Regions from separate parts of the Paenibacillus sp. RU5M genome, predicted to be linked through region 2. Evidence: predicted binding sites of a transcription regulator. Region 2 holds the regulator's gene; each other region holds the start of a gene.
The links. Region 2 encodes Rex, which represses fermentation and respiration genes when NADH is low (regulators of the CRP and FNR family bind a similar motif). Its sites were predicted from a motif close to TTGTGAAATATTTCACAA; they were not measured.

Region 1 (6,479 bases), 220 kb from region 2:
TCCAGTGTAAAGGTCAGGTTGGGTACTTCGCTCTCCACTTTGGCCACAACGTCCTGCAGAATGGCCAGCCTTTTTTGTTTGTCGGCACCCACCTGAGTGTGACGGAGAAGCATCTCAACCGGTTCCTTGCTTGGCTCCGCAGGCGTATTGCCTGCTCCCTGTTGTGGTTCGTTAGTTGAGCTCGAACAACCTGCCAATGTCCATGATGTGATAAGCAATAATGAAAGCAGTAATGTCATTCCTTTTTTCATTCGTATGACCCCCCTCAAAATATTGAGCATTTGGCTTTACACTCTGATTATAAAAAGTTGTAGCTTACATCGTAAGGATGACAATTCATCAATGGAGGGATAAAATCCTTCACTGGACAAATAATCTTGCATTTACAATTGATAACAGCAAAAAAACAGCCCCTGCGAAACATGTTCGCAAAGACTGCTTGGTTGGAAGATCTGTATATAAATGTTTACTTAATGGAGCAAGTCATGCCCGCTGTTTCCGTACGACCTTGTTCAATCAAACGATACGCCCGCTCTACTTCCTCATCACTTGGAGAAGGAACTCCATCGAGCGGATAGACTTTCCCCAGTGCCTGCCATTTGTAAATACCCATCTGATGATAAGGCAGAATTTCGAACTTCTCGACTCCATTTAGCGTTCCAATAAACCGCCCCAGATTGAGCAAGTCTTCTTCCTCATTGTGAATCCCTGGCACATACACGTGGCGAATCCACATTTTTCGTCCATTGTCCGATAACCATTGTGCGGTGCGCAATGTTCTCTCGTTGGATTTGCCTGTCAGCTTGATATGTTTCTCATCATTGATGTGCTTCAGATCCAACAAAACCAGGTCCGTGTTATCTAACAAATCATGAATTCGATCCGGTTCATTGAAACCGTTGCTGTCCAGCGTAGTATGCAATCCCCAGCGGCGTTTTGCTTCTTTGAAAACTTCGGCTACAAAATGAGCCTGTAATGTTGGCTCTCCGCCGGATACCGTAAGTCCTCCGCCGGAACTGCGATAGTAGGACAGGTATGGCTCGATTTCAGCCAATACCTCCTCCACGCTCATTTCCCTGCCACCATCCAGTGCCCATGTATCCGGATTGTGACAATACTGGCATTTGAGCAGACATCCCTGCATAAAAAGCACGAAGCGGATGCCTGGGCCGTCAACCGTCCCGAAAGTTTCGAGTGAATGAATATGTCCATTAACCATGCTGCCTCTTCCTTTCTTTATCGCATCCGCTGTGCGTTTAATATAGAGGTTCTATTCCTTTGAACCGTTGAGTTAAGCCCAAGTTACATCGAACCGTGGAAGGTCCGGTTAATGACATCGAGTTGTTGCTCACGTGTCAGTTTGATGAAGTTAACCGCGTAACCGGATACCCGTACTGTCAGCTGCGGATAGTTTTCCGGGTGATCCATCGCGTCAATCAACTGCTGGCGATCAAATACGTTCACGTTCAGATGGTGTGCCCCTTGACCAAAATAACCGTCCATCATGGCAACCAGATTGGATTTACGTGTGTCTGACTCTTTTCCGAGTGCTTTAGGCACGATGGAGAATGTGTTAGAGATCCCGTCAAGGCTGTGTTCGTACGGCAATTTGGCTACTGAGCCAAGGGATGCCAGTGCACCTTTTTTGTCCCGACCATGCATTGGATTCGCTCCTGGTGCAAACGGTTCGCCTGCTTTACGGCCATCCGGTGTTGTACCTGTTTTCTTGCCGTACACTACGTTCGATGTGATCGTCAGTACAGACTGTGTTGGGATCGCATTACGATACGCTTTGTGTTTACGAATCATGCCCATGAAGCTTTCCACCAGTTCAACTGCGATGCTATCGACACTGTCTTCATTATTACCGTAACAAGGGAAGTCGCCTTCAATTTCAAAATCAATTGCGATGCCTTGTTCGTTGCGGATCGGTTTGACTTTCGCATACTTGATTGCGCTCAGAGAGTCTGCTGCAACCGAGAGTCCAGCAATACCACAAGCCATCGTACGTACGATGTCGCGGTCATGCAGGGCCATTTCAATACGCTCATAGCTGTATTTGTCATGCATGTAGTGAATGACGTTGAGTGAGTTCATATACAGTTTGGCAAGCCATTCCATCATCGGTTTGAAACGTTTCATAACTTCATTGTACTCCAGCACTTCGCTTGTGATCGCCGGATATTCAGGTCCAACTTGTGCACCCGATTTCTCGTCACGACCGCCGTTGATTGCATACAGCAATGCTTTTGCCAGGTTGGCACGAGCACCGAAGAACTGCATTTGTTTCCCGATCTTCATCGCAGATACACAGCAAGCAATACCATAATCGTCTCCATAGATCGGACGCATCAGATCATCATTTTCATACTGGATGGAGCTCGTTTCGATGGATACTTTCGTACAGTATTGTTTGAACGCTTCCGGAAGCTTGGTGGACCAAAGTACAGTAAGGTTCGGCTCAGGTGCAGGACCAAGGTTGTTCAGGGTGTGCAGGAAACGGAAGCTGCTTTTCGTAACACGGGTTTCTCCATTTACGGACATGCCACCGATGGATTCAGTTACCCATGTTGGGTCACCACTGAACAATTCATTATAATCCGGCGTACGCAGAAACTTGACGATCCGCAGTTTCATAACAAAATGGTCAACCAGTTCTTGAGCCTGTTCTTCAGTTAGCAAGCCTTCTTGCAAGTCACGTTCAATGTAAATATCAAGAAAAGAAGAAACACGTCCGAGGGACATCGCAGCACCATTTTGCTCTTTAATCGCAGCCAGGTAACCGAAGTAGAGCCATTGGAACGCTTCTTTTGCGGTTGTGGCTGGCAAAGAAATATCGAAACCATGCATTTCACCCAGTTGTTTCAACTCTTGCAATGCACGAATCTGTTCGGACAGTTCTTCACGGAGGCGAATGACATCTTCATCAATCACATCGACTTCAAGTGCATTCAGTTCGCCTTTTTTATTTCGAATCAGGAAGTCCACGCCATACAGAGCTACCCGGCGATAGTCACCGATGATCCGGCCACGGCCGTAAGCATCAGGCAGACCGGTAATAATCCCTGCTTTACGTGCTGCACGCATTTCAGATGTGTAAGCATCAAATACGCCCTGGTTATGTGTTTTACGGATGTTCGTAAATATATCAATGACGCCTTGAGGCATTTCAAAACCATAAGCTTCACAAGCATCAATCATCATGCGAATTCCACCGAATGGCTGAATGGAACGTTTGAATGGAGCATCCGTTTGAACACCAACAATCTGTTCTTTGGATTTATCCAGATAACCTGGTTGGTGAGAAACAATCGTTGCTGGCGTGTTTACGTCAACATCAAGTACCCCGCCGTTATCGCGCTCTTTTTTGGTAAGATCAGATACGATATCCCATAACTCTTTCGTATTCTGAGTTGCGCCTGCAAGAAATGCTTCGTCGCCATAGTAAGGTGATAAGTTGCGTGCCAGAAAATCATTCACATCTACGGATTTCGTCCATGTTCCTTTGGTAAAGTTTCTCCAGCCTGTTTGTTGTTTGACATCTTTTTCGATCACCGACATAGTAATCCCTCCACAAATTTGGATTTCCGGACACATGACAGGATGCTTCACTCGTCTCATCTGTGCCCAGAGCCGCGATTAATGTGACAAATTTCACATGTAAGCCGGAACATGTTCTCTCTACTTGGGAACCGGAACCGCGGATGAATGTTTTTCTTACATTTTCAGTATACGTCTTCGTTCTTTCATCATCTGTGATTTTTATCACAAAGTTTGTGACCATCCTCACTCCACCTGTGCTGTGCCATGGTGAACCCCTGCAAATTCACACTTAGCCACTGCGCGGGCAGAACAACTTCCGATCAATGTTCAAACCCGATTTCCCCGATTGAACAATATAATTTGAACGAAAGGATATGTACACTGGCCACTCCGAGGATAGAACAACCTTCCGATCGCTGTTACCCCCAGATTTTTTTGATTCCCTTTTAAAAAGGTGAAATCCGAGGATAAAGGCGAGCGCTATCGCTTCTTCAGGTTTTTTCTCTCCTCTCCGTTATCGTGTACATTTATGATTCAAACTATATAGCATAGAAGGTTGAAATCGTGCTTGAAAGAGAACGCTTCGCTTCTTCAGTTTTTTTCTTCCCTCTTCGTTATGGTGTGAATACCTGGTTCAAAAAGTAACATCACGGATTCCGTGTAACCTCTTTTAAAAAAGACAACTGCAAAGATTACGTTTTACCTTTTTTTACTGGAAAGACGGCAATCGGGGCTCCCCTTTCGGGGAACCCTGACTATCTGCCTGAATCCTGCTGTTGCTTTAGTTATTACTCAAACTTGCCGTAGAATGCGTTGCGATATACATCAGCCAGTTCAGTCACTAACGGCAGTTTTGGATTAGCTGTGGTACATTGGTCCTCGAATGCGCGGTCTGCCAGATAATCCACATGTGCTTCAAAGTCTTTGGCGTCGAATCCAATTTCCTGGAACGATTCTTCAATACCCAATGTTTTGTTGAGTTTGCGAATCGCATTGATGAGGCTGGTAACCCCTTCTTCTGTTGTACGTGCAGGCAATCCCAGAATGCGAGCAATTTCGGCATAACGCTCATCTGCCACAAAGTGCGAATATTTCGGGAACGATGCAAACTTCGTCGGTTTTTTCGCATTGTAGCGAATGACGTGCGGCATCAGAATCGCATTGGTACGTCCATGTGCGGTGTGGTACTGACCGCCCCATTTGTGTGCCAAGCTGTGGTTAATGCCCAGGAATGCGTTGGCAAAAGCCATACCGGCAATCGTCGAAGCGTTATGCATTTTCTCACGAGCCAATTTGTCACCTTGCAGCGCAGATTGCTCAAGATATTGGAATACCAGTTGAATCGCTTTGATCGCGAGTCCATCCGTGTAATCATTCGCCATGACGGATACATATGCTTCAATGGCGTGAGTCAATACGTCCATACCTGTATCCGCAACAGCGGTTTTAGGTAGAGAGTAGACGAATTCCGGGTCTACAATGGCTACATCTGGTGTTAATTCGTAGTCTGCCAGTGGATATTTCGTATTGCCTTGATTTTTATCTGTAATAACTGCGAACGATGTTACTTCCGAACCTGTGCCCGAAGTTGTCGGGATCGCTACGAATTTCGCTTTCACGCCAAGACGTGGATATTTGTAGATCCGTTTGCGGATATCCATGAATTTTTGCTTCAAATCATTGAAATCCGTGTCAGGATATTCATAGAACAGCCACATCGCTTTGGCAGCATCCATCGGTGATCCCCCGCCGAGAGCGATAATGCAGTCTGGCTGGAAGCGGCGCATCATTTCCGTACCGCGGTCTACCGTTGTTGTGGATGGATCGGGTTCAACATCAGAGAACACTTCAATAGCTACCGGCATTTGACGTTGACGCAGATAGTGCTCTACTTTTTCCACATAACCAAGTTTGACCATCATGGCATCCGTAATAATGGCTACGCGTGTGATGTCCGGCATTTTGGCAAGATACTGTGTTGCACCCTTTTCGAAGTAAACTTTATTCGGCACTTTGAACCACTGCATATTCACGGTACGGCGAGCCACCCTTTTCACGTTGATTAAGTTTACAGCGGTTACGTTGGAAGAAGTCGAGTTACGTCCATACGATCCGCAGCCCAATGTCAGTGACGGCATGTTGGTGTTATAGATGTCACCGATGGCGCCGTGTGTGGATGGCGAATTCACGATAATCCGTCCGGTTTGCAGGCGATCTGCGAATTTGCTAATGACTTCTTCGTTTGTCGAATGAATAACAGAGGAGTGACCCATGCCGCCAAAAGCAACCACTTCTGCTGCACGCTCAATCCCTTCAGCTGCCGTTTTCACTTTGTAACAAGCCAGTACCGGGCTTAGTTTTTCAGCAGACAACGGGAATTTTGTACCTACGCCTTCAATCTCGGCTACAAGAATTTTGGTGTTAGCAGGGACCTCGATGCCGCACATTTGCGCAATGCTGACTGCAGATTGACCAACAATCGCCGGGTTCACCGCACATTTCTCAGCATTAATCGCACCTGCGGTCAGTTTCGCTGCCTCATCCTTGTTGACGAAGTAACAGCCGTTCGCGATCATTTTCTTTTTCACCTGATCGAAGATCGGTTCTTCGATGATGACTGCTTGCTCGGAAGCACAAATCATACCGTTATCGAACGATTTGGACAAAATCAGATCCGTTACTGCTTGATTGATATCTGCGCTTTTCTCAATAAAGCAAGGTACGTTCCCTGGCCCTACGCCCAGTGCTGGTTTACCACAGCTGTATGCCGCCCGTACCATACCTGATCCACCTGTTGCCAGAATGAGCGCCACATCATTATGATTCATCAGTGCGTTTGTGCGATCCATGGAAGGATCATCAATCCACTGGATACAATCCGCTGGAGCACCATGCTTCACTGCAGCATCTAGCAGGATTTTGGCGGCTTCCCGGCT
Region 2 (6,479 bases):
CCTTTGTGAATCAACGCAGCCAATCTCATCTCTTCAAACATATCCAGGTTATTGTTACTTGCTGGTCCGTCTGTTCCCAGAGACACAGTCACGCCTGCTTTCAACAGATCAGGTACACGTGCAACACCCGAAGCCAATTTCAGGTTACTGCCTGGATTGTGGGAAACTGCTACATCATGCTTTGCGAGAATCTCGATCTCTTCATCATTCAGATGTACCGCATGTGCAACCAGAGATGGACGGGAGAAAAATCCTAGCTTCTCCAGATGTGCGACCGGACGCAGTCCGTAATCAGCCACGTTCTGTTCCACTTCTCGAATCGTTTCAGACATATGCGTATGCAAAGGCAGATTCAGATCATGAGCAACCTGTACCAGCTTCTCTATGTAATCCGGAGGGCAAGTGTAAGGGGCGTGTGGAGAGATTACGGTTGTAATTCTTCCGTCTGCTTGTCCATTCCATTGACGGGCAAATGCTGCGGACTCTTCGAGCTTGCGAAGTTGTTCTTCTTCTGAGCAAAGTCCGATTACCCCACGTGCCAGAGCAGCCCGAACGCCAGATTGTTCCACCACTTTCGCAACCTGATCCATATGATCATACATATCTAGGAAAGCTGTTGTTCCACCCTTCAACATTTCAAGCACGGAAAGTGATGTGCCCCAATATACGTCTTCAGACGTCATTTTGGCTTCCATTGGCCACATTTTCTCCTGCAACCATACTTGTAACGCCAGATCGTCTCCATGGCCTCTGAGGAGCGACATGGCCGCGTGACCATGCGTATTGATCAGACCCGGCAAGAAGAACAGTCCTTTTCCGTCCACCTTTGTCAGGCTTTCGTCTCCTTCCGGCAATGTCTCACCAATATGCACAATCTTGTCATTCTCAACAACCATAAAACCTTGAACCACGTTCCAATTCGTACCTTCACTCACGGCAAATTTGCCGTTGTGAATTACCCATCTATTTGTCGTCATCTTCCTCGTCGTCCTTTCCATTCTCCAAGTAATAAGCCAGGCTAAGTAGATCCGTCGTAAAATCAGCATGATGAATGCGAATATGCGGCGGGGTCTTCAGGATCGTTGGCGCAAAGTTCAGAATCGCTTCAATTCCTGACTCAATCAGCTGATCTGCAACATTTTGGGCTTCCGTATCCGGAACCGTGATAATACCTATACGAATGTTATCTTTTTTGACCGAATCCGTTAATTCATTCATCGGTTGTACCGTCAAACTGTTGATTTGACTCCCAATTTTCGGACCGTAGGCATCAAATACAGCGACGATCTTCATGTTGTCTTTGAGATAGGCATTGTAATTGGACAAGGCATGTCCCAAATTACCTGCTCCGACAAGAGCTACATTGATCTGCTGGTCTATTTTTAAAATATGGCGGATTTTCTCAATGAGATATGAAACGTCATATCCAATCCCTTTACGACCAAAGTCACCAAAGTAAGCCAAGTCTTTACGAATCTGGGCAGGATTCAAATCCAGCCTCAGTCCAAGTTCTTGTGAAGAGACCGTATTGACTTCGCGCTGATGCAGTTCATTCAAATAACGCAAGTAAACAGGCAATCTACGCACCACGGCTTCCGAAATTTTATCTGATTTCATTCATTGCTCCCCCTTACCAAGGCCACGATAGATAGATGAAAAGATGAGCACCCTGTCTAAAACGATGCAAAATGATTACTGAATTAAACAGGATGCTCCTTGTTATATAATGGATAATTGCTTTAATCGCTTTACTCGCATATCCATGAAACGAATACATGATATTAATCAATTTTACCGCCAATCACTGGCGTCTTGCAATAATGGAAGCTACAGAGCGTATCTGTTATTGTTGCTCTTCGGTTGGTCTCTCGAGCCATTCCGAAATGCGTGGAACCATCTGCTCTGTAAGCATGTGCTCCATTTTGGGACCAGGTAATGAATATAAAAAGTACTTGCCATAATACGCTTCAATAACGCGTGTATCGTATACAATCACAATGCCTCTGTCTTTGCCTGTACGAACCAGTCTGCCAAATCCCTGTTTGAAACGGATGACGGCTTGTGGCACGGATAGCTTCATAAACGGGTTTTTCTTTTGCTGCTGCAAAAGCTCGCTCTTCGCTTCCACTAACGGATGATTCGGTGGCTGGAACGGCAGTCTGACAATTGCAAGGCAGGTCAGAGCCTCTCCCGGAATGTCCACGCCTTCCCAAAAGCTGCTTGTGCCAAGTAGCACCGTTGCTTTAGCATCTTGGAACCGACGTGTAAGCTTGGAACGGCTGCCGCTGTCCACCCCTTGCCCAAGCAAAGAGATATCGTTGCCTGACAAAGCCTCCTTAAGCGGGTCATAGACCTGTCGCAGCATGCGGTAGGAGGTGAATAACACCATCATGCGTCCACGAGTCGCAATAGCCGTTTCCGCGAGCGAGTGCACGAGCATATCCACAAAGTGTGCATCGCCTACACTGCCCTTCACGCTTGGGAAATCACGCGGAATGACAAGCAGCGCTTGTTCTCGATAATTGAACGGTGAAGGTAGCATCGACGTTAACAGACGGTTATTGTCGGCAGCTTCCTGCAAACCCAGCTGTTCGATCATGAATTGAAATGACTTGTCAACGGAGAGCGTAGCCGATGTAAGCACAACGCTTTTCTTTTTATCAAAGAACATATCCTTCAATTGTGCACTGACATCGACAGGAACAGCATAGAGTTGCAGTGATTTACTGCGGAACTGGCCGCTGGCCTCCATCCAGTACACGGTATTGGCATCATCCATCCGCATGAAGAAACGCAGATTATCCTTAATCGTTGCCAAATCCTTGAGCAGACCTGAGATATCCGTAATCAGACTATCGGACTGATAATCGTCCTGATCTTCTTTCACTTCAAGCAGCAGCTTGTCGCCTTTACGAATCAAATCGCCTAGGGTGACATAAATTTGGTTTTCAGCGTCCTGCAATTCCTGCCATTTGGCTGGTTTTTGTGAAGACTTCAGTCTAAGTGAGAATTGTCCTGTCTCGCCTGGAGAAGCATCGCTGCGTTCAGGCAGCAGTCCGAACAATGCATCGCTTAGTCGATCCCACATCTCTTTAACTTCGACAGCAAGCGGGAACATCTGATCAATCATGGAGCCCCACTGTACCGAATTTTCATGACCCGACAATTGAGAACGCAGCATAGGCAGTTGGCCATTTCGGCTATCTTTAAACAGTCGGGTCAGTGTATGAACCAACGTGAAATATTTCATATGAAGACCAAGGTGCTTACCTGCTACGTCCTCCAGATGATGTGCTTCATCGATGACGAGACTTTCGTAGGCTGGCAGCAGCTGATGTGCTGCTTTGACATCCGTAAACAATTTCGAATGATTCGTAATGACGATATCCGAAAGCCCGGCTTCATGTTTGGCCCGGTGATAGAAACATTTGCGGAACCAAGGACAGGAACGTCCAAGACAGGACTCAGACTCACTCTGTACCGTCTCCCAGAAGTCTCCTCCGCGCCCGCTTAGATTAAGCTCCTCGTCGTCTCCAGTCTCCGTCTGAGTAAGCCAGACAATCATCTGAGCCGCTGTAAAGTAATCCTCTTTCGGTGTAGCAAATTCACGTTTATTGATTTTATGCTCAAACTTACGCAGACACAGATAATGCCCACGTCCTTTGAACACCGCTGCCTTGAACGGGAACGGAACCACTTGGGTCAGCATAGGAATATCCCGCTCTCTCAATTGCTCCTGCAGGTTGATGGTATGTGTGCTGACCATGACTTTCTGTTCCTGTTTCACACTTTCATAGATGGCAGGCAACAAATAACCAAGTGATTTGCCCGTACCTGTCCCAGCTTCGATTAAGAGATGTTTCTCCTCATCCAAAGCTTGTCGTACACTGCTGAACATCTGAGTTTGCGCCTCACGCTCCTCATAATGGTCCAGCGTCTCCTTCAGGTTATCTCTAACCTGATCCATAAACTGCTCAAAGCTTACGCCTTCCAGCGGATTACCCTCTCGCTCATCACGTGGTGAGCCTATATCGGTCCAGTCACTCACGTTCAGGGCAAGCTGGCGGTAATACGTATGACCATCCAGATCCTGAATAGGCTCTGCTTCCTTCTCAGAACGCATTCCATCGAAGAACCAACCCAAGTCACTGTCTTCCGGTGCAAACAGGTCACTGAGGCGCTGAATCGTGATCAGAGGCAATGCACGCAGCTCATCGAGACACTTCAGTAATACAAAAGCTGTTGCAAGAGCATCACTGTCTGCCTGATGAGGACGGTCATGCTGAAATCCGAATTCCGAAGACACATAACCGAGTTGATAAGAGCCCAGTGACGGGAACGAGATCTTCAGGAAATCAATCGTATCCAGGATCCGTCCGGTAAATGGCAGATAACCGCATCGATCGAGTGCATTTTGAAGAAAATGAAAATCAAAAGCAACATTGTGTCCAACAAGAACCACATCATCAAGCAGCGGAACCATCTCCATCATCATCTCTTCCAATGAGGGAGCATCCGCCACATCTTCATCGGTAATACCGGTTAACCCCGTAATAAACGGAGGAATCGGTACACCTGGGTTCACATAAGAACTATATATTTGAGTTATGCTGTAGTCATGATCTATGATGGCAAGTCCGGCCTGTATAATCTCACCGTCGGACTGCGTGCCGGTTGTTTCGAAATCCAATACGGCAAATTTCATTGCAATGTACGGTCCCTTCCATTCCAGTCTATGTTACAGCATAGCAAAAAAAAGGGCGTTTGAAAATTAACTGACAAAAAAGGCGGTGTCCCCGCCGCTATGCCAGAGGAGGGAACACCGTCTTAATGCCGCCGAATAGCCCTAATTTAAGGCAGTCAGCTGATTTGCATATTGCAATTTTCCGCTGTTTAACCGACAAGCTTCCATGTTATACAGCGGTTCGGTCAACGATGGGTCATACTGAAGCGCCTGCGCAAATAATGAACATGCACCTTCAGGATTCGCGAGCTTGGCCTCGATACAGCCCAGGACGTTACATACCAACCCTTTCAATCTCGGCGAACCGTTCAGATGCATGATCCGCTGCAAGTGTATTCCTGCTTCCTCGGTTTGTTCCAGGTTGAGATGAGCAAGAGCCAGGTAAAAACGAGTCAATGCACTTTCCGGATAGTCGGTCACAACCCTAGAAAATTGCATAATCGCCTGTGGGTACATTTGCAGTTTGAAATATCCCTGACCGCGACTGAAACACTCCAGATGCAGTTCTGGCAGTGCGGTAACAGCTTCCTGTTCAGGTTCGAGGGAAGCAGGCTTATCCAGTTCCCTTTCCCTCACCTGGCTCATTTTTTCTTCAAACATCAGCCACTCATCAATCATCCCGTCACTCATCCGCTTCAGCAAATTCCACTTTTGCAGCAATTCCTGTTTGCTTAGGCCTTCAGCAGAAGGGTAGCGCTTGATAATTTCATCTAACATGTCGTTCATTTCTGCGAAAACATGCTGGAACATCGATGCATCCCCACCCTTGAAAAAATGGATTAGTGCAGTGACCTGTACTCATTTTTTGTAGAATGGGTCGATTTCATCCCCCTTACCAGTCGATTACATAATCGTCGCATGAACTTCGTGCTTCATCGTTTGCACAGGTTTATTCTGTCCATCTACAAATACAACGGTAGGCTTGTGATTATTTGCCTCTTCTTGAGACATCATTGCATATGAAATGATAATGACGGTATCGCCAGGCTGTACCAGGCGAGCTGCTGCTCCATTCAAACAGATCACTCCACTTCCACGTGGACCTGGAATGACATAGGTTTCCAGACGTGCACCATTGTTGTTATTCACAATTTGTACTTTTTCATTTTCCATCAGATCGGAAGTTTCCATTAGATCTTCATCAATGGTAATGCTACCCACATAGTTCAGGTTTGCTTCCGTAACGGTTGCCCGGTGAATTTTGGATTTCATCAGTGTTCTATACATGGGACAGTACCTCCGATTTTTGCAGCCTTATATTGTCAATCAATCTTGTTTTGCCGAATTTTACTGCAAGTGCGATCAACAGATCGTCACGACCATGAACTTTTTCCTGATCCAAAAGTGGCTCAAGACTTGGAAAAGCCTGAATTTCAGCATAATCAATCACGGCCATTGGTGAACGTTCAATGTTCTCACGCAATATAACGCGGATATCCGCTGCTGTCATTGCCGTCCCTGCATCTACAGCTTCCTGTGCCTCACGCAGAGCCTTGGACAGAACAAGAGCTTCCTGACGCTGTTCTGTGCTGAGGTACACGTTGCGCGAACTAAGCGCCAAGCCATCACTTTCACGAACGATAGGACAAGGCACAATCTCAACCGCCATGTTCAAATCGTTAACCATCTGCTGGATCACAGCTACCTGCTGTGCGTCCTTCATGCCAAAAAATGCACGCTGCGGTTGTACAATGTTAAAGAGCTTTGACACGACCGTAGTCACTCCGTCAAAATG
Region 3 (6,479 bases), on a different contig from region 2:
GTGCGTGCGATGCCAATACCGGAAGGATCGGCCCACCGTGCTGCCTTCAACCAGTTCTCCGGCAAATTCGACCTCTAGATCAGGAAAGGCACCGAGCAGTCGGTCAGCTGCCAGCATCATCGGAATAATGCCCCGTTCCATGCTGATGCGGCGTGGATATAAAATGCGCAGTGGACGGGAAGGGCTCACATGGATTGCGGCCGTTGTGTCATTCTCCTGCTCCTTCAAATGATCCCCCGTTAGCACATTTGGCTGGTGACCAGCCATGCCCTGTCTGATATTTGGCGAGTCCAGTTCTTCAGCGATTACTGTCACCTCGGATCTGTCCGCCCGAACCATGCCGTTTCCATCGTTTCTTTCCCCCACGGATGACAAAGCATTCAACCCCGAGATGGCAGCTTCACTATGATCTTCATGACTTGCAAGATCCTTCTTCCATGCTGCCAGCCATTCTTCTTCCTGTTCATGCTCGAATGTACGCCTTGGCGGAGCAGGCGTGAAGTAGGAGGTATCCACTGCATTGGGAATGAGCACGACCTGACCGGGGTCGGCAAACGTACAAGCAGCACGGCAAAAGGTCTGAAAATGAGAATCGACCGACACGATGCGTACAAGTCCATCCAGTGCCAGCTGAATATGCTCCGCGACTTGCTGCTTGGTTTCGAGCGGCAGCGCGGGACGATCCCAGTTAATACCGTGGCAGATGCCGAGACTGCCCGGCTTGTAGGCAATGGGCTGCCACAGGCAGCTTGCATAGATCACGGGTCCTCGTGCTGCGGCAGCCATTCGGGCAAAAGCTTCGGGCACATCATTCATATCGTAGGCATATCCGTATACATCAATCTGTTCCGTACGGGTCTGAAAAGCTTCAAAATAGGACAGTTGATGAACCTCGGGGATGTGTCCCAATCCGCGGATTACACTGCATAAATCCAGGACGTAACGCTCCAGACCGCCCCCGAACACCCGGCTGAATTCCCGGTTATATCCATCGGTGAAGCTGTGTGTCAATATGCTGACCACGCCCATTTCACTGCTCCTCCTTCCACGGAATCAGTCGGGGCTCCGGATCAAGAATGGATTCATAGTGCTCCAGGCTGCCCCACTCGCCGTGTGGATCAATTCGTTTATAACGCAAATATTTCCGAACCCGATCCTCCAGACTTCCGGCCCAGCCAAGATGCTGGACTTTCAATTCTGTGCTGATTCCAGGCAATACAGTGCAGGGCAAGGGAAGACGAGGCACATGATGATTTTGCTGCGGATAAAAGTAAGGATAACCTGGCATATAACGGACCAGGGAAGCGGTATGACGTCGGTGAAGCCCCCAAAGGTCATCTTCCCGATAGTGGGTTCGTCCGCCCCACATATCGTAGAAGCGGAAAGCGATCCAGTCCGCGTGATCCTGGTTAATCAGAGCGCGTATCGCTTTCTTCGCTTCCGTGCTGTATAGCTCATCGGCATCAACCGAGAGCAGCCAATCCGGGGAGGTACCTGCCGCTGCTTGCCATAGAGCGTTGCGTAATCGCCATTCCTCCGAAAATAATGGCTTTTCCAGCACTTCCAGACGAACGACCTTTGGATAGGCTCTGCATATATCGGGTGTTCCATCTGTGCTGGCATCGTCCACAATGACGATCTCATCTACGAATTCACTCAGATCGTCCAGCACTTCCTCCAGATATCGCCCGCGCTCGTTACGTACCTGAAGCATGGCGGTCAGTTTATTGCCCTGACTTTTACGAACCCGACGAACGGAAAACGGCTCTCTGAATAGGCCTGTATCCTGGTGTTTTGCAGCATGCTGCTGATCGCCTTGCCCCTCTGTGTCAGCATGCAGCGATTCCAGCGTTTCCGTTGGAGTATGAGTTGTTTCGGATCGTATATCCTTATGCACCATCGGTCCATTCACATGTTGTCTGCGCTTCTTCGGGTCCAGCATCATGGCACCTCCCCCAGCAATTGCTGGACGGCTTGATCCAACAGCTCCATCTCGACGATTCGTGCAAGAGCATCTTCATCCTCCAGTGCCGTCTCCAGAAATTGTCTCACCGCCCCGTGACGTTCTCCGCGCAGAGCCAGAGCTAGACCCGATAATTGCCGATAATCCTGTCGGCTGGGGCTATCCTGAATATCCACTGCATGCACCAAATCTAATGCATCTTCCACACGTCCAGTCTCCTGATAGATACGAAATTTCCAATGCCGCGCCGTTTCGCCTCCGAGTTCATCCAAAATGTGTAATGCGTTTCCATAATCATCATTCAGACGCAGCAGTTCTGCCCGGACAAGCTGTTCCTCCCCGGCCTCCAGCCAGCGACAGAGTTGTTCATAATGGTGCCGTTCCTGCTCGTTACCTGCGCTGATTCCATACACCTGCAACGCGTTCTCGATTTCCCCGGCCCTTGCATGAATGGCGGAGAGGAATCGATAGTGGGAGCTTACACAATCATTGCGCCCGTTTAATACCGCGTGAGAGAAGGCTTCCTTGAGTGAAGTGGCCGCTCTGGAATCCTCTAGCACATATTCATAGGCTGCCAGCAAAAAGGAAATCGTCTCATGCGCTCCTGCTTTGGAACGAAGCTGACGATAGAAGTCGGCCCGCACACTGCATTGCAGCTGGGTGACCGTATCCTGAACATCCGAGAGCGTCTGTCGCAGCGCATGCAGGAATAGCAGTTCATAGTCCCGGAGAGGGACCTCGAGGTCATCCTTTTGCATGACACCAGCAGGAGAGGTATCCTCTCCATTCAGCCAGATGGCGCGTACGCCCTGGAATACCAGCTTCATATAGCGTGTTTCTGAAGTCGTGCCCACCAGATCGGCGATACCGACCAGTCTTGAAATGCAGCTCTCCCATAGGGGAGACTCCGCTTCTTCACCAACTGGCTCGGGAAGAAGTACAATACAGAGCTCCGGATGGAGCGAGGCTGTGGCGGTCAGCCAGTAGGGATGCGCAACCACAGCAACCGTACGGGGCTCCTGCAGCAATTGTTCTGCTTCGGGAAGCGTGATGACGGTGATATTCGCAGGCATTTCCTCGGAGCGCTCCAGGCTACTGACATAGTAGACAGGCCCTTCCGCAACCATCAGAGCAGCGATGTCTGGATAGGGAAAAGCAGACCATCCTCCCTTCCGGGGGAAAAGGACATAACGAAAGGCAGGCAGGGCCGTACTTGACTCTTCTACATCTACCCCTTGATAAGGCTCCGGGTCCGGGATCGGAGACAGCTCTTCCATCGATGAATCACCTCACTTGATTTACATTTTTGTCCGTTCATGGATTGAAGCAGCACCATCTGATAAACATCGGATTGGCGCTGCTTTGAATGATATCAATGAATCCAATGATTCAATATGTAATGCCTTTTTTGCCCAGCGTATTTTATGCCTGACACTAACATATGGGCGTTCCGTCCCAAACATGAGCATCTTCCGTGAATAGACGAAGCTGGCAAGCTCTAACATTAGGCTTGTTTTTTTCTATTGTGTGACCATCGTCACTTTTTTTTGCTGTCATGGCAGGGTTTGTGATAATTGTCACATGTATAAAATAGTCTATCTGGCACAATACGTTCATCAATACGTGTTTGGCTGACAGAAACTGAAGAAGGGGCTTCAATGCCAAATACGAAAACTGCGATATGAACAGAAAGAAGGGGTAACGGTATGGATCCGATCATGTTATCGCGTATCCAATATGCGCTCACAACGATTTTCCATTTCTTTTTTGTACCGCTGTCCATTGGTCTTGTACTGCTGGTAGCGATTATGGAGACGTTGTACGTAGTGAAGGGTAAGGAAGTTTACAAAACGATGGCCAAATTCTGGGGTAAACTGTTCCTGATTAACTTTGCCGTCGGTGTGGTCACGGGTATCTTTCAGGAATTCCAGTTCGGCATGAACTGGTCGGAGTATTCCCGGTTTGTCGGGGATGTGTTCGGTGCGCCACTGGCGATTGAAGCCTTGCTGGCGTTTTTTATGGAGTCTACCTTTATTGGGCTTTGGATTTTCGGATGGGATCGCTTGTCCAAGAAAGTGCATCTGGCCTGCATTTGGCTGGTATTCATCGGTACATTCTTGTCCGCGCTGTGGATTCTGGCAGCCAACTCGTTCATGCAGCATCCGGTTGGCTTCGAGATTAATAATGGCCGCGCCGAGATGAATGACTTCTTTGCACTGATCACCAATGGTCAGCTACTAGTGGAGTTCCCACATACGATCTTTGGCGCATTAATGACAGGTGCTTTTGTGGTAACCGGGATTAGTGCCTATAAGTTGATGAAGAAGCAGGATGTGGAGATCTTCCGGAAATCGTTCAACATTGCCATCATAATTGGTCTGGTTTCCTCGCTGGGGGTTGCCTTCTCGGGTCACTTCCAGGCGCAATATCTGGTGGAGACGCAGCCGATGAAAATGGCAGCCAGTGAAGGAACATGGACGACGACGGAAGATCCGGCACCATGGACGGTGGTAGCCTTTGTTGATCCGGACAAACAGGAAAATTCCGGCGAGATCAAAATCCCCGGGTTGCTCAGTTATCTGTCCTATAGCAAGTTCTCCGGCAGTGTCAAAGGCATGAAGGAATTGCAGGCGGAGTATGAGCAGACGTATGGTCCAGGAGACTACATTCCTCCGGTACGGACGACGTTCTGGAGCTTCCGCATCATGATTGCTGCGGGCGGATTGATGATTTTGCTAGCGATATACGGTACATTTCTGGCGATGCGCCGCAAATTGGAGGAAGCAGGCAAATGGTTTATGCGCTTGATGGTGTTTGCCATCTCTCTGCCGTTTATCGCTAATACATCGGGATGGATTATGACTGAGGTAGGAAGGCAGCCGTGGACGGTATTCGGTTATATGACGACGGAAGCCGGGGTGTCACCCAACGTGTCTGCAGGTCAGATTTTGTTCTCCACCATCGCGTTTACAGTCACTTATGCAATCCTGGGAGCGGTGATGGTCTATCTGTTCGTTCGTGAAATCAAGGCAGGGCCATATGCAGTCGAAAAGACGGAGGAGCATGATGAATCGGCCGATCCGTTCGGCGTGGATGGGGGTTATTCTGTTGTCACTAAGTGAATTGTGGTTTTTGCTGATTGCCGTCTTGTTTGTTGGTTTTTTCTTTCTGGAAGGTTTTGATTTTGGTGTGGGCATGTCTACTGCAATGATTGGCAAAACGGATCGTGAACGTCGTACTCTAATCAACTCGATCGGTCCGTTTTGGGATGGCAATGAGGTCTGGCTGATTACGGCAGGGGGTGCAATGTTTGCAGCCTTCCCGCATTGGTATGCCACGCTGTTTAGCGGTTTTTATCTGCCGCTAGTTGTGGTGCTGCTGGCCTTGATCGGCCGCGGAGTTGCCTTTGAATTCCGCAGCAAGATGAGACATGAACGCTGGCGCAAAACATGGGACATCATTATCGTAGTCTCCAGTGCGCTACTGCCATTCCTGTTCGGGGTTGTTTTCGCTACCTTGATGAAAGGACTGCCTATTGATGCGCAGATGCAGCTCCGTCCCGGCTTCCTGGACATCGTCAATCCGTATACGGTTGTAGGTGGGTTGAGCGTTACGTTGTTGTGTCTGGTGCACGGTTTGCTGTTTGCTTCATTGCGGACCGTCGGAGATCTTAGAGAACGTGCCCTGAATATGGCCAAAAAACTGATGTTGCCGCTGGCCGCGATCCTCGCGATCTACGCTGTGATGACATACTTCATGACCGATGTGTTTGCAGTACGCGGCTGGGCTCTCTGGATTATGGTTGTCCTTGGGGCTGCTTCATTGGGTTTGGCCGCTTACTTCGTGCGACAGAAACGTGAAGCCTGGGCATTCGGCATGACTGGAGCCGTGATTGCAATCGCGTTTGCCTCCGTATTTATCGGTCTGTTCCCAAGGGTCATGGTGAGTTCAATGGGTTCGGCGTTTGACCTGACGGTCTACAATGCTTCATCCGGTGCATATTCGCTAAAAGTGATGACGATTGTGGCTTGTACGCTGCTTCCGTTTGTACTCGGTTATCAGATCTGGAGTTATTATATTTTCCGCAAACGTCTGAACGACCAGCATCACCTGGAGTACTGATATGGGACGGGGGCTGTTGAAGCTGCCGGGCATTCGACCGGTACTGGCGCTGGCTTCAGCGCTGGTACTGTTGCAGGCAATGACGATTATCATGCAGGCGAAATGGCTGGCACAGGCGATTACGGCATTGTTTCAAGGTTCACCTGTAACGGAGCAGTACCCAGTGCTGCTGTTGTACCTGGCCGCTTTTGCCGCCCGCTATGCCCTATCGTTCTGGTTGCAGCTCATCGCTTCGCGGTACGCGGAGAAGACAGGGAACGATCTGCGTAGACAGATGGTGGAGCAGTGGTTCCGGCTGGGGCCGCGTTTTGCCAAAACGGAAGGAACAGGGCACCTGGTAACCTTGGCACGCGAAGGAACAGCCCAGTATAAGACTTATCTTGAACTGTTTATT

Region 1: the regulator Rex is predicted to act here: its motif matches at 3,643-3,660, upstream of pflB (formate C-acetyltransferase).
Region 3: the regulator Rex is predicted to act here: its motif matches at 3,529-3,546, upstream of CRO25_RS14510 (cytochrome ubiquinol oxidase subunit I).

The regions. Positions count from the first base shown of each region.
Region 1 is NZ_OBQM01000001.1:223,636-230,114, reverse strand. It holds gene CRO25_RS01155 (extracellular solute-binding protein) at 1-251, opposite strand, end outside; gene pflA (pyruvate formate-lyase-activating protein) at 467-1,219, opposite strand; gene pflB (formate C-acetyltransferase) at 1,303-3,561, opposite strand; gene adhE (bifunctional acetaldehyde-CoA/alcohol dehydrogenase) at 4,332-6,479, opposite strand, start outside.
Region 2 is NZ_OBQM01000001.1:448,441-454,919, reverse strand. It holds gene CRO25_RS02255 (amidohydrolase) at 1-977, opposite strand, end outside; gene CRO25_RS02250 (redox-sensing transcriptional repressor Rex) at 964-1,617, opposite strand; gene dinG (ATP-dependent DNA helicase DinG) at 1,844-4,705, opposite strand; gene CRO25_RS02240 (tetratricopeptide repeat protein) at 4,847-5,470, opposite strand; gene panD (aspartate 1-decarboxylase) at 5,588-5,971, opposite strand; gene panC (pantoate--beta-alanine ligase) at 5,964-6,479, opposite strand, start outside.
Region 3 is NZ_OBQM01000004.1:125,706-132,184, forward strand. It holds gene CRO25_RS14495 (glycosyltransferase family 4 protein) at 1-1,029, opposite strand, end outside; gene CRO25_RS14500 (glycosyltransferase) at 1,031-1,942, opposite strand; gene CRO25_RS14505 (hypothetical protein) at 1,942-3,240, opposite strand; gene CRO25_RS14510 (cytochrome ubiquinol oxidase subunit I) at 3,670-5,085, shown strand; gene cydB (cytochrome d ubiquinol oxidase subunit II) at 5,069-6,085, shown strand; gene cydD (thiol reductant ABC exporter subunit CydD) at 6,087-6,479, shown strand, end outside.